Regions from separate parts of the Kitasatospora sp. NPDC088351 genome, predicted to be linked through region 1. Evidence: riboswitches for the same ligand, from Rfam matches in the RefSeq annotation. Region 1 holds a riboswitch; the other holds the start of a gene.

Region 1 (4,205 bases):
ACGGTCATCCCGGCGGCCCACGATGACAATGACAGACAGGGAGTGGTCCCATGACCGGGGCGACCGGCAGGGTGGCATTGGTGACAGGGGCCGACAGCGGAATCGGTGCGGCCACCGCGCGCGTTCTGGCCGCACGAGGGATGCGCGTGGTGGTCAACTACCTGCACAGCGGCACGGCAGCCGGGAAGGTCGTGGCCGGCATCGAGGCCGCGGGCGGCCAGGCCATGGCCGTGCAGGCCGACGTGCGCGAGGCAGCGGCGGTCGAGAGCATGATCGAGCAGGTCCGGGCGGCATGGGGCGGCACCGACGTGCTCGTGCACAACGCGCTCACCCCGTATGTGGTCAAGCCGTTCCAGGACATGACGTGGGAAGAGCTGGGCGGCAAGCTCGACGACGAGCTGCGTGCGGCGTTCGCGGTCACCAAGGCCGTCCTGCCCGCCATGACCGAACAGGGCTGGGGACGCATCGTCTATCTCGGCACCGTCCTCAGCCGCCAGCCCCGGGAGGGCATGATCGCACTGGGCACGGCCAAGGCCGCACTGGCGCAGTTCGCCCGGTACCTCGCCCAGGAGCTGGGCCCGCTGGGCATCACGGTCAACGTCGTCGAGCCCGGCCCGGTGGACGACACCCGCATGGCGGCGGATGTGCTCGACGAGGAGCACAGGCGTCGGCAGGTGGCCGCCACCCCCCTGGGCCGCCTGGCACACCCGGACGACGTCGCCCGGGCGGTCGCCTTCTACGCCGGCGAGGACAGCGCCGTCATGACCGGCACCACGGCCGCGGTCAACGGCGGGATGTCCATGTACTGACGCCCCGCCGTCCTGTGCGCACGGCGGCGGCACGATCAAGGAAAAACGTTCATGTACACGATCGATCTCGCCTACGTCGGGCGGGGCCTGCACGAGGAACTGGCCGCCTACATCGCCGACCAGCAGGGCTACTACGCCGACGAGGGCGTCCACGTCGCGCTGCACGACGGCTGCTCGTGGGACGAGGAGCGGCTGCGCCACGGCGCCACCATCGGGCTCGGCCGGGCACTGCTGTCCCGACTGGCCGACGGCACCCCCTGGGTCGCCCTCAGCGTCAACACCCACCGCCCGCTGTTCTGGTTCCTCGCCCGCCCCGGCCTGACCTCCCTGGCCGACCTGGCCGGCCGACGGCTGGCGGTGCACGCTCCCCACACCGCACCCGGGTGCTTCACCCGGATCGTGCTGCGCCGGGCCGGCCTCGACCCGGACCGCGACATCCACACCGTCGTCCGCCCGCCCGGCGACTACGGCATGGACCTGCGCAGGCTGCACGAGGGCAGGATCGACGCCGCCCTGGTCGGCAGCACCATGGCACCGGAAGCGGTAGCCGCCGAGTACGGCTGGCAGGTGCTGGCCTGGGTCGGCGACCACTTCAGGATCCCCACCGTAGGCGTGGCCGTCGACCCCACCCACCTCCACCCGGACGACCCCGCGGTCCAGGCCGTCGTACGAGCCCACCGGCGTGCCCTGCAGGTGATCCACAACGAACCCGACACCACGGTGCGCCACATCCGGACGTTCCTCGGCCGGCACACCGCGGACGAAGCCCGAGCCCACTACGAGACGTTCATCGCACCGCATTTCACCACCGACGGCCAAGCCGACCTCGCCGTCGGCGCCACCGCGATCACCGCCGTCGCCGCCGAACTCGGCGTCCCCGCCACCGTCACCGCAGCCGATTTCTACCGCACCGCGACCGCCGACGGGACCGGGTCACAGCGTGGCTGAGGCGGCCACCTGCCCGGAATCGGTCTCATCCGGCCATCCGGCATTCGGACGGACGGTGACGGCGGGCCCCGCGGGCCCTAGTCTGTGCGGTGCAGTCGGTTCGTCATGTCCTCCAGGCATGGCGTCGTAAGAGGGAACCCGGTGTGAATCCGGGACTGCCCCGCAGCGGTGAGTGGGAACGACCGCCGTCACATGCACTGGACCCCGATGGGGCCCGGGAAGCGACGGCCAGTAGGTGCCGGAGAAGGCCGACAGGCCCGGCGTGCCCGCGAGTCCGAAGACCTGCCACTGCCCGCGTGCACCCCGCACGCGGTGATCTCGGTGACCTCGAGGGCGGGTCGGCGGAGCGGGCGGGCACATCCTGGTGTCGCGCACCCCTGTCGTACCTTCGCCTCCTCGCGCTCTCCCGGGATCGCAGCGCGACTCGCGAAGGAGAGTTCCGTGTCAACGAGTTCCACCACCCCGCAGGCCACCGTGTACGGCTACCCGAGGCAGGGGCCGAACCGGGAGCTGAAGAAGGCGATCGAGGGCTACTGGGCCGGCCGGATCAGTGCCGAGGCCCTGTACGCCACCGCCGCGGACCTGCGGCGCGACACCTGGCGACGGCTCACCGACGCCGGTGTCACCGAGGTCCCCACCGGGGACTTCTCGCTCTACGACCATGTGCTGGACACCACGGTGGCGGTCGGCGCGATCCCCGCCCGGCACCGCGCCGCCGTCGACGCCGACCCGCTGGACGGCTACTTCGCCATGGCCCGCGGTACCCAGGAGGTGGCGCCGCTGGAGATGACCAAGTGGTTCGACACCAACTACCACTACCTCGTACCCGAGTTGGGACCGGACACGGTCTTCGCCGCCAACCCGGCCAAGGCGGTCGGCGAGCTGCGCGAGGCGATCGCCCTCGGCCACACCGCCCGCCCGGTCCTGGTCGGCCCGCTCACCTACCTGCTGCTCGCCAAGCCCGCACCCGGGGTCACCGCGGACTTCCAGCCGATCACCCTGCTGGACCGGCTGCTGCCCGTCTACGCCGAACTCCTCGCCGACCTGCGCGCCGCCGGAGCGGAGTGGGTCCAACTCGACGAGCCCGCCCTCGTCCAGGACCGCACACCGGCCGAACTCTCCGCCGCCGCCCGCGTCTACCGGGAGCTCGGCGGGCTCACCGACCGGCCCAAGCTGCTGGTCGCGACCTACTTCGACCGCGCCGGCGAGGCCCTGCCCGTCCTGGCCAAGGCCCCGATCGAGGGCGTCGGGCTCGACTTCACCGGCCCCGGCGCGGCCAACCTCGACGACCTCGCCGCCGCCGGCGGCCTGCCCGGCAAGCGCCTGGTCGCCGGCGTCGTCGACGGCCGCAACATCTGGCTCAACGACCTGGAGAAGTCGCTCTCCGTCCTCGGCACGCTCCTCGGCCTCGCCGACCGGGTGGACGTCGCCCCGTCCTGCTCGCTGCTGCACGTCCCGCTGGACGCCGCCGCCGAGCGCGACCTCGACCCGCAGGTCGCCCGCTGGCTCGCCTTCGCCCGCCAGAAGACCGGCGAGATCACCACCCTCGCCCGGGGCCTGCGCGAGGGCACCGACACCGTGGCGGCCCAACTCGCCGCCAACCGGGCCGACCTGGCCTCCCGCGCCGCCTCCGCGCTCACCCACGACCCCGCCGTCCGCGCCCGCGTCGCCGCCACCACCGCCGAGGACGCCCGCCGCGCCCAGGCCTACCCCGAGCGCGCCGAGGCCCAGCGCGCCCGCCTCGGCCTGCCGCTGCTGCCGACCACCACCATCGGCTCCTTCCCGCAGACCGCCGACCTGCGCACCGCCCGCGCCGACCTGCGCGCCGGCCGGATCGACGACGGCACCTACCAGGACCGGATGCGCGCCGAGGTCCGCGAGGTGATCGCCTACCAGGAGAAGGCGGGCATCGACGTCCTGGTCCACGGCGAGCCCGAACGCAACGACATGGTCCAGTACTTCGCCGAACAGCTCACCGGCTACCTGGCCACCCAGCACGGCTGGGTCCAGTCCTACGGCACCCGCTACGTCCGCCCGCCGGTGCTGGCCGGCGACATCTCCCGCCCCCACCCGATGACCGTCGACTGGTTCCGCTACGCCCAGGACCTGACGGACCGCCCGGTGAAGGGCATGCTCACCGGCCCGGTCACCATGCTCGCCTGGTCCTTCGTCCGCGACGACCAGCCGCTCGCCGACACCGCCCGCCAGGTCGCCCTCGCCCTGCGCGACGAGGTCACCGACCTGGAGGCGGCCGGCGCCGCCGTCGTCCAGGTCGACGAACCCGCCCTGCGCGAGACGCTGCCGCTGCGCGCGGCCGGCCGCCCCGTCTACCTGGCGTGGGCCACCGAGTCCTTCCGGCTCTCCACCTCCGGGGTGCGCGCGGACACCCAGATCCACACCCACATGTGCTACGCGGAGTTCGGCGCGATCATGACCGCGATCGACGAC
Region 2 (4,205 bases), on a different contig from region 1:
AGCCAGTTGAGGTCCTGGACGGAGCCGTTGGCGTCGCGCAGCGCGTCCCGGGTCTGCTGGTCCCAGACGCCGAGCTCCTTCAGCTCGCGCACCAGGTACGGGTTGACCTGGAGGAACTCGCCGGAGAGGGTCTCGCGCTTGAACAGGTTGGAGACCTGCGGCTCGATGCACTCGTAGACGCCGGCGATCGAGGCGATGGTCGCGGTCGGCGCGATGGCCAGCAGCAGCGAGTTGCGCAGGCCGGTCTCGGCGAGCCTGGTCCGCAGGGCGGCCCAGCGGTCGGCCCACTCCGGAGCGGCGCTCGGGAAGTGGTCGATGTGCAGCTCGCCGCGGGCGGCCCGGGTCTCGCCGTATGCCTCGTGGCGGCCCAGCTGCTCGGCCAGCTCGCTGGAGCGCTCGTACGCGGTGAGCATGATGCGCTCGGCGATGAGGGTGGAGAGCCGCTTCGCCTCGGCGGAGTCGAAGTCGATCCGCAGCTGGAAGAAGACGTCCTGCAGGCCCATCACGCCGAGGCCCACCGGGCGCCAGCGGGAGTTGGAGGCACCGGCCTCGGGGGTCGGGTAGAAGTTGATGTCCACCACGCGGTCGAGGAAGGTGACGGCGGTGCGGACGGTGGCGTCCAGGCGGTCCCAGTCCAGCGCGTTCAGCAGGTCGTCGGCGGTGGCGCCGGCGGCGACGTGGGCGCCGAGGTTGACCGAGCCGAGGTTGCAGACGGCGGTCTCGGAGTCGTCCGTGACCTCCAGGATCTCGGTGCAGAGGTTGGAGCTGTGCACCGTGCGGCCGGGCAGCGCGGTCTGGTTGGCGGCGCGGTTGGAGGCGTCCTTGAAGGTCATCCAGCCGTTGCCGGTCTGCGCCAGGGTGCGCATCATCCGGGCGTACAGGGTCTGCGCGGGGATGGTGCGGACGGCCTTGCCGGACTGCTCGGCCTTCAGGTACGCCTCGTCGAACTCGGCACCCCAGAGGTCGACCAGCTCGGGCACGTCGGCGGGGGAGAACAGCGACCAGTCGGCGTTGGCGTTGACCCGGCGCATGAACTCGTCCGGGATCCAGTGCGCCAGGTTGAGGTTGTGCGTGCGGCGCGCCTCCTCACCGGTGTTGTCGCGCAGCTCCAGGAACTCCTCGATGTCCGCGTGCCAGGTCTCCAGGTAGACGCAGGCCGCGCCCTTGCGGCGGCCGCCCTGGTTGACGGCGGCGACCGAGGAGTCGAGGGTGCGCAGGAACGGGACGATGCCGTTGGACTTGCCGTTGGTGCCCCGGATCAGGCTGCCGCGCGAGCGGATCCGCGAGTAGGACAGGCCGATGCCGCCGGCGTGCTTGGAGAGACGGGCGATCTGGGCGTACCGGGAGTAGATCGAGTCCAGGTTGTCCAGCGGGGAGTCGAGCAGGTAGCAGCTCGACATCTGCGGGTGCCGGGTGCCGGAGTTGAACAGGGTCGGGGAGGAGGTCAGGTACTCCAGCCGGCTCATCAGGCCGTACAGCTCGGCCACCTCGCGCACCGACTGCTCGTTGTCGCCGACCGCCAGGCCGCTGGCGACGCGGAGCAGGAAGTGCTGCGGGGTCTCGACCACCTTGCGGGTGATCGGGTGGCGCAGCAGGTAGCGGGACTGCACGGTGCGCAGGCCGAAGTACTCGAAGCGGTCGTCGCCCCGCGGGTCGACGAGCGCGTCCAGGGTCGCGGCGTGCTTGGCGACGAAGGCGGCGGTGGTGTCGCCGATCAGGCCCTCGGCGTGGCCGACCGCGACCGAGGCGGAGAAGGAGACCGAGCCCTGGCTGACCGCCTCGTCGACGATCTCCAGCGCGAGCAGGCGCGCGGCCAGCTTCGAGTACTGCGGGTCCTCGGCGATCATCGACGCGGCGGCGTCCACGGCCAGCCCGCGCAGCTCGGCGAAGTCCGAGCCGGCGTGGCGGCCGCGCAGCGCGGCGGCGGCGACATGGCCGGGGTCCACCTGGGGGAGATCGGCGCTGCGGTCGGTCAGCAGCCGGAGCAGCGCACCGCCGGGGTCGGAGACCGTCGGGTCGACGGGGGCGAAGCTGGAACCCTGGGCGGGCAGGGTGGCTGAGGCAGCGGTGGTCAAGGCGCTCTCTCCTGGCGGCGATCGGCGTCGGTGCATCGGGGTGCCGGACCGTTCGGGGCAGGGGAGCACGGCGCGAACGCCCGGTGGCGTCGCGCGACAGTGTCATCCCCGGCCCGCCCGCGAGGCCCGGACGTGGTGCAGTGCTTCGGGGCCTCTGCGGGGAGGCCGGTGGCACGCCGCCGGCAGGTACTCGGACTCGCGGGCCCTGCTTCCAGAGGCCCGCACACCGCTGCGGGGCAGTCCCGGACTCGCACCGGGTTCCCCTGCGTCGACAGCAGGAGTGAGCATACATCTAGTGGCGGTCGACTGTGGCGGCACCATATGTTGTGGCCGTCGTGTCGCGAGCCCGGACAGGCTCGGCGGGGCGTCAGTGCTTCAGGTAGACCTTGTAGGTGCTGGAGTCGCCCGTCGGCGAGGTGAACTGGGCGATCAGCCGGTACTGTCCGCCGGCGGCCAGAGCGGCCGCCAGGGCGCGGTCCGTGGCAGCCGGCGCGGTGCTGTCGAGGACGACCATGGTGAACCAGCCGTCCCGGATGGCGGCCGCGCTGCCGTCGTCGCCGTGGTGCTGCACCCCGGCGGCGTCCCGGTAGTCGGTCCCGTTGCGCGCCGAGACCCACTGCTCAGGTGTACTGACGGTGCCCAGGTAGTACTCGGCGAGTCCGTCGACCTCGGTGAGGTAGCGGCCCTGCGGTTCGGCGTGCACCCGCAGGACGGCGAGCAGCCGCCCGGAGTCGGGCCCGTTCTGGTAGCGCAGCGCGGACTGTTCGAGGCCCAGCGCGAGCAGGGCGACCCACACCAGGATGCCCAGCTGCGGGTGGCGGAAGTGCGCGCCGACCAGCCGGGTGAGGCCGACCCCGGCCAGCGGGGCGGCGAGCAGCATCCCGAAGCCGAGGTGGCGGAACATCGCCCCGGAGGAGCCCAGCGCCAGGTGGATCGCCGGGACCAGCAGCGCGGTGGCGGTCAGCGCGGTGCCCAGCAGCGCGCGCTGGGCCCGGGTGGTGGTGACGCCGCCGTTCTCCGGGGACTCGTGCATCTGCTCGCGGCGGACGTAGGCGATCGTGCCGGCCACCGCGAGGACGGTGAACAGGCCGCCCCACTGGACGGTGTCCAGGAGGATCCCGCCGACCGTGCGGCCGGCCTGGCCGCGGGCCGGGGACCATCCCGCGATCGTGCCGAGTACGCCGAAGGGGAGCAGCGCGCCGGCCGTGCCGGCGGCGAGCAGCAGCGCGCGCAGGGCGGCCGGGCCGAGCCGCCGGTGCGGCCAGGCGGTGGCCAGCGCGAGGGCGGCCAGGGCGGGCATGGCGAGCGTCGAGGCGTACGCGACCGCGCAGGCGAGGGCGGCGGCCGGTGCGGCGAGCAGGACCAGGGCCACCGGGCGGCGGGCGGTGAACACCGTGATCCAGGCCGCGAGGGCGACCAGAAGAACGGCCGGCGCCTCGGGGGCGGCGTAGAAGCCGACGACGACGGTCGACTGCACCACCGCGTAGGCGGCGATGGAGCAGATGGCCACCCGCTCGTTGAAGAGCCGGCGGGTCAGCGAGTACAGCAGCACGGTGGTCAGCAGGGCGAAGCAGAGACTGAGTACCCGGGCGCCGAAGATGCCGTTGGCGTTGGCGGCGGCGCCGGCCAGCGGCGGGTACAGCCAGGGCGAGCCGGGTGTCCGGCCGACCAGGTCGGAGGTGACGGCGGTGCCGTGCAGCAGGTGGGCGAGCTGCTGGCGGCCGGCCACCATGGTCGCGGCCTCGTCGGGGTGCGCGGCGGCCAGCAGGCGCAGCGAGAGCGCGGCCTGGACGATCAGCACGGCGAGCAGCAGACCGCGGGCTATCCAGCGGCGCCGGGGGCTGGGGGCCGGGTCCCAGCCGATCGCGGGGACCTGCGGGATGGTGTACGGCGCCAGCTCGACGGCCTGGTTGTCGTCCTCGGGGGCGGCGGTGCCCCGCTCGGCGGCGGGCCGGGGCAGGGTGTCCGCGTCCGGCCGGGGGCGGCTGCTCCCGGCGCGCGTCGCGGTGCCGCCGGGGGCAGGGACGGGGCTGTCCGGGGTCAGGGGTGGCTCGGAGGCCGCGCTCATCGTGGGTTCCTGATGTCGAAGCCGTAGCGGGGGTCGGCCACGCGTTGCCTGAAGGCGGCGAG

Evidence for each region. A riboswitch is a leader RNA that binds a small molecule or an ion and turns the genes downstream of it on or off. The one in region 1 is predicted to bind cobalamin.
Region 2: it holds a riboswitch for cobalamin, as region 1 does, so the genes downstream of both, AB0P06_RS03205 (ribonucleoside-diphosphate reductase subunit alpha) here and metE (5-methyltetrahydropteroyltriglutamate--homocysteine S-methyltransferase) in region 1, are expected to answer to the same signal.

Annotation. Positions count from the first base shown of each region.
Region 1 covers NZ_JBFBIL010000016.1:117,877-122,081, reverse strand. Annotated here, with positions in the region: gene AB0P06_RS14960 (nuclear transport factor 2 family protein) at 1-21, opposite strand, end outside; gene AB0P06_RS14955 (SDR family oxidoreductase) at 51-809, shown strand; gene AB0P06_RS14950 (ABC transporter substrate-binding protein) at 861-1,757, shown strand; cobalamin riboswitch at 1,837-2,062, shown strand; gene metE (5-methyltetrahydropteroyltriglutamate--homocysteine S-methyltransferase) at 2,199-4,205, shown strand, end outside.
Region 2 covers NZ_JBFBIL010000003.1:48,711-52,915, forward strand. Annotated here, with positions in the region: gene AB0P06_RS03205 (ribonucleoside-diphosphate reductase subunit alpha) at 1-2,051, opposite strand, end outside; cobalamin riboswitch at 2,239-2,370, opposite strand; gene AB0P06_RS03210 (glycosyltransferase family 39 protein) at 2,443-4,143, opposite strand; gene AB0P06_RS03215 (glycosyl hydrolase) at 4,140-4,205, opposite strand, start outside.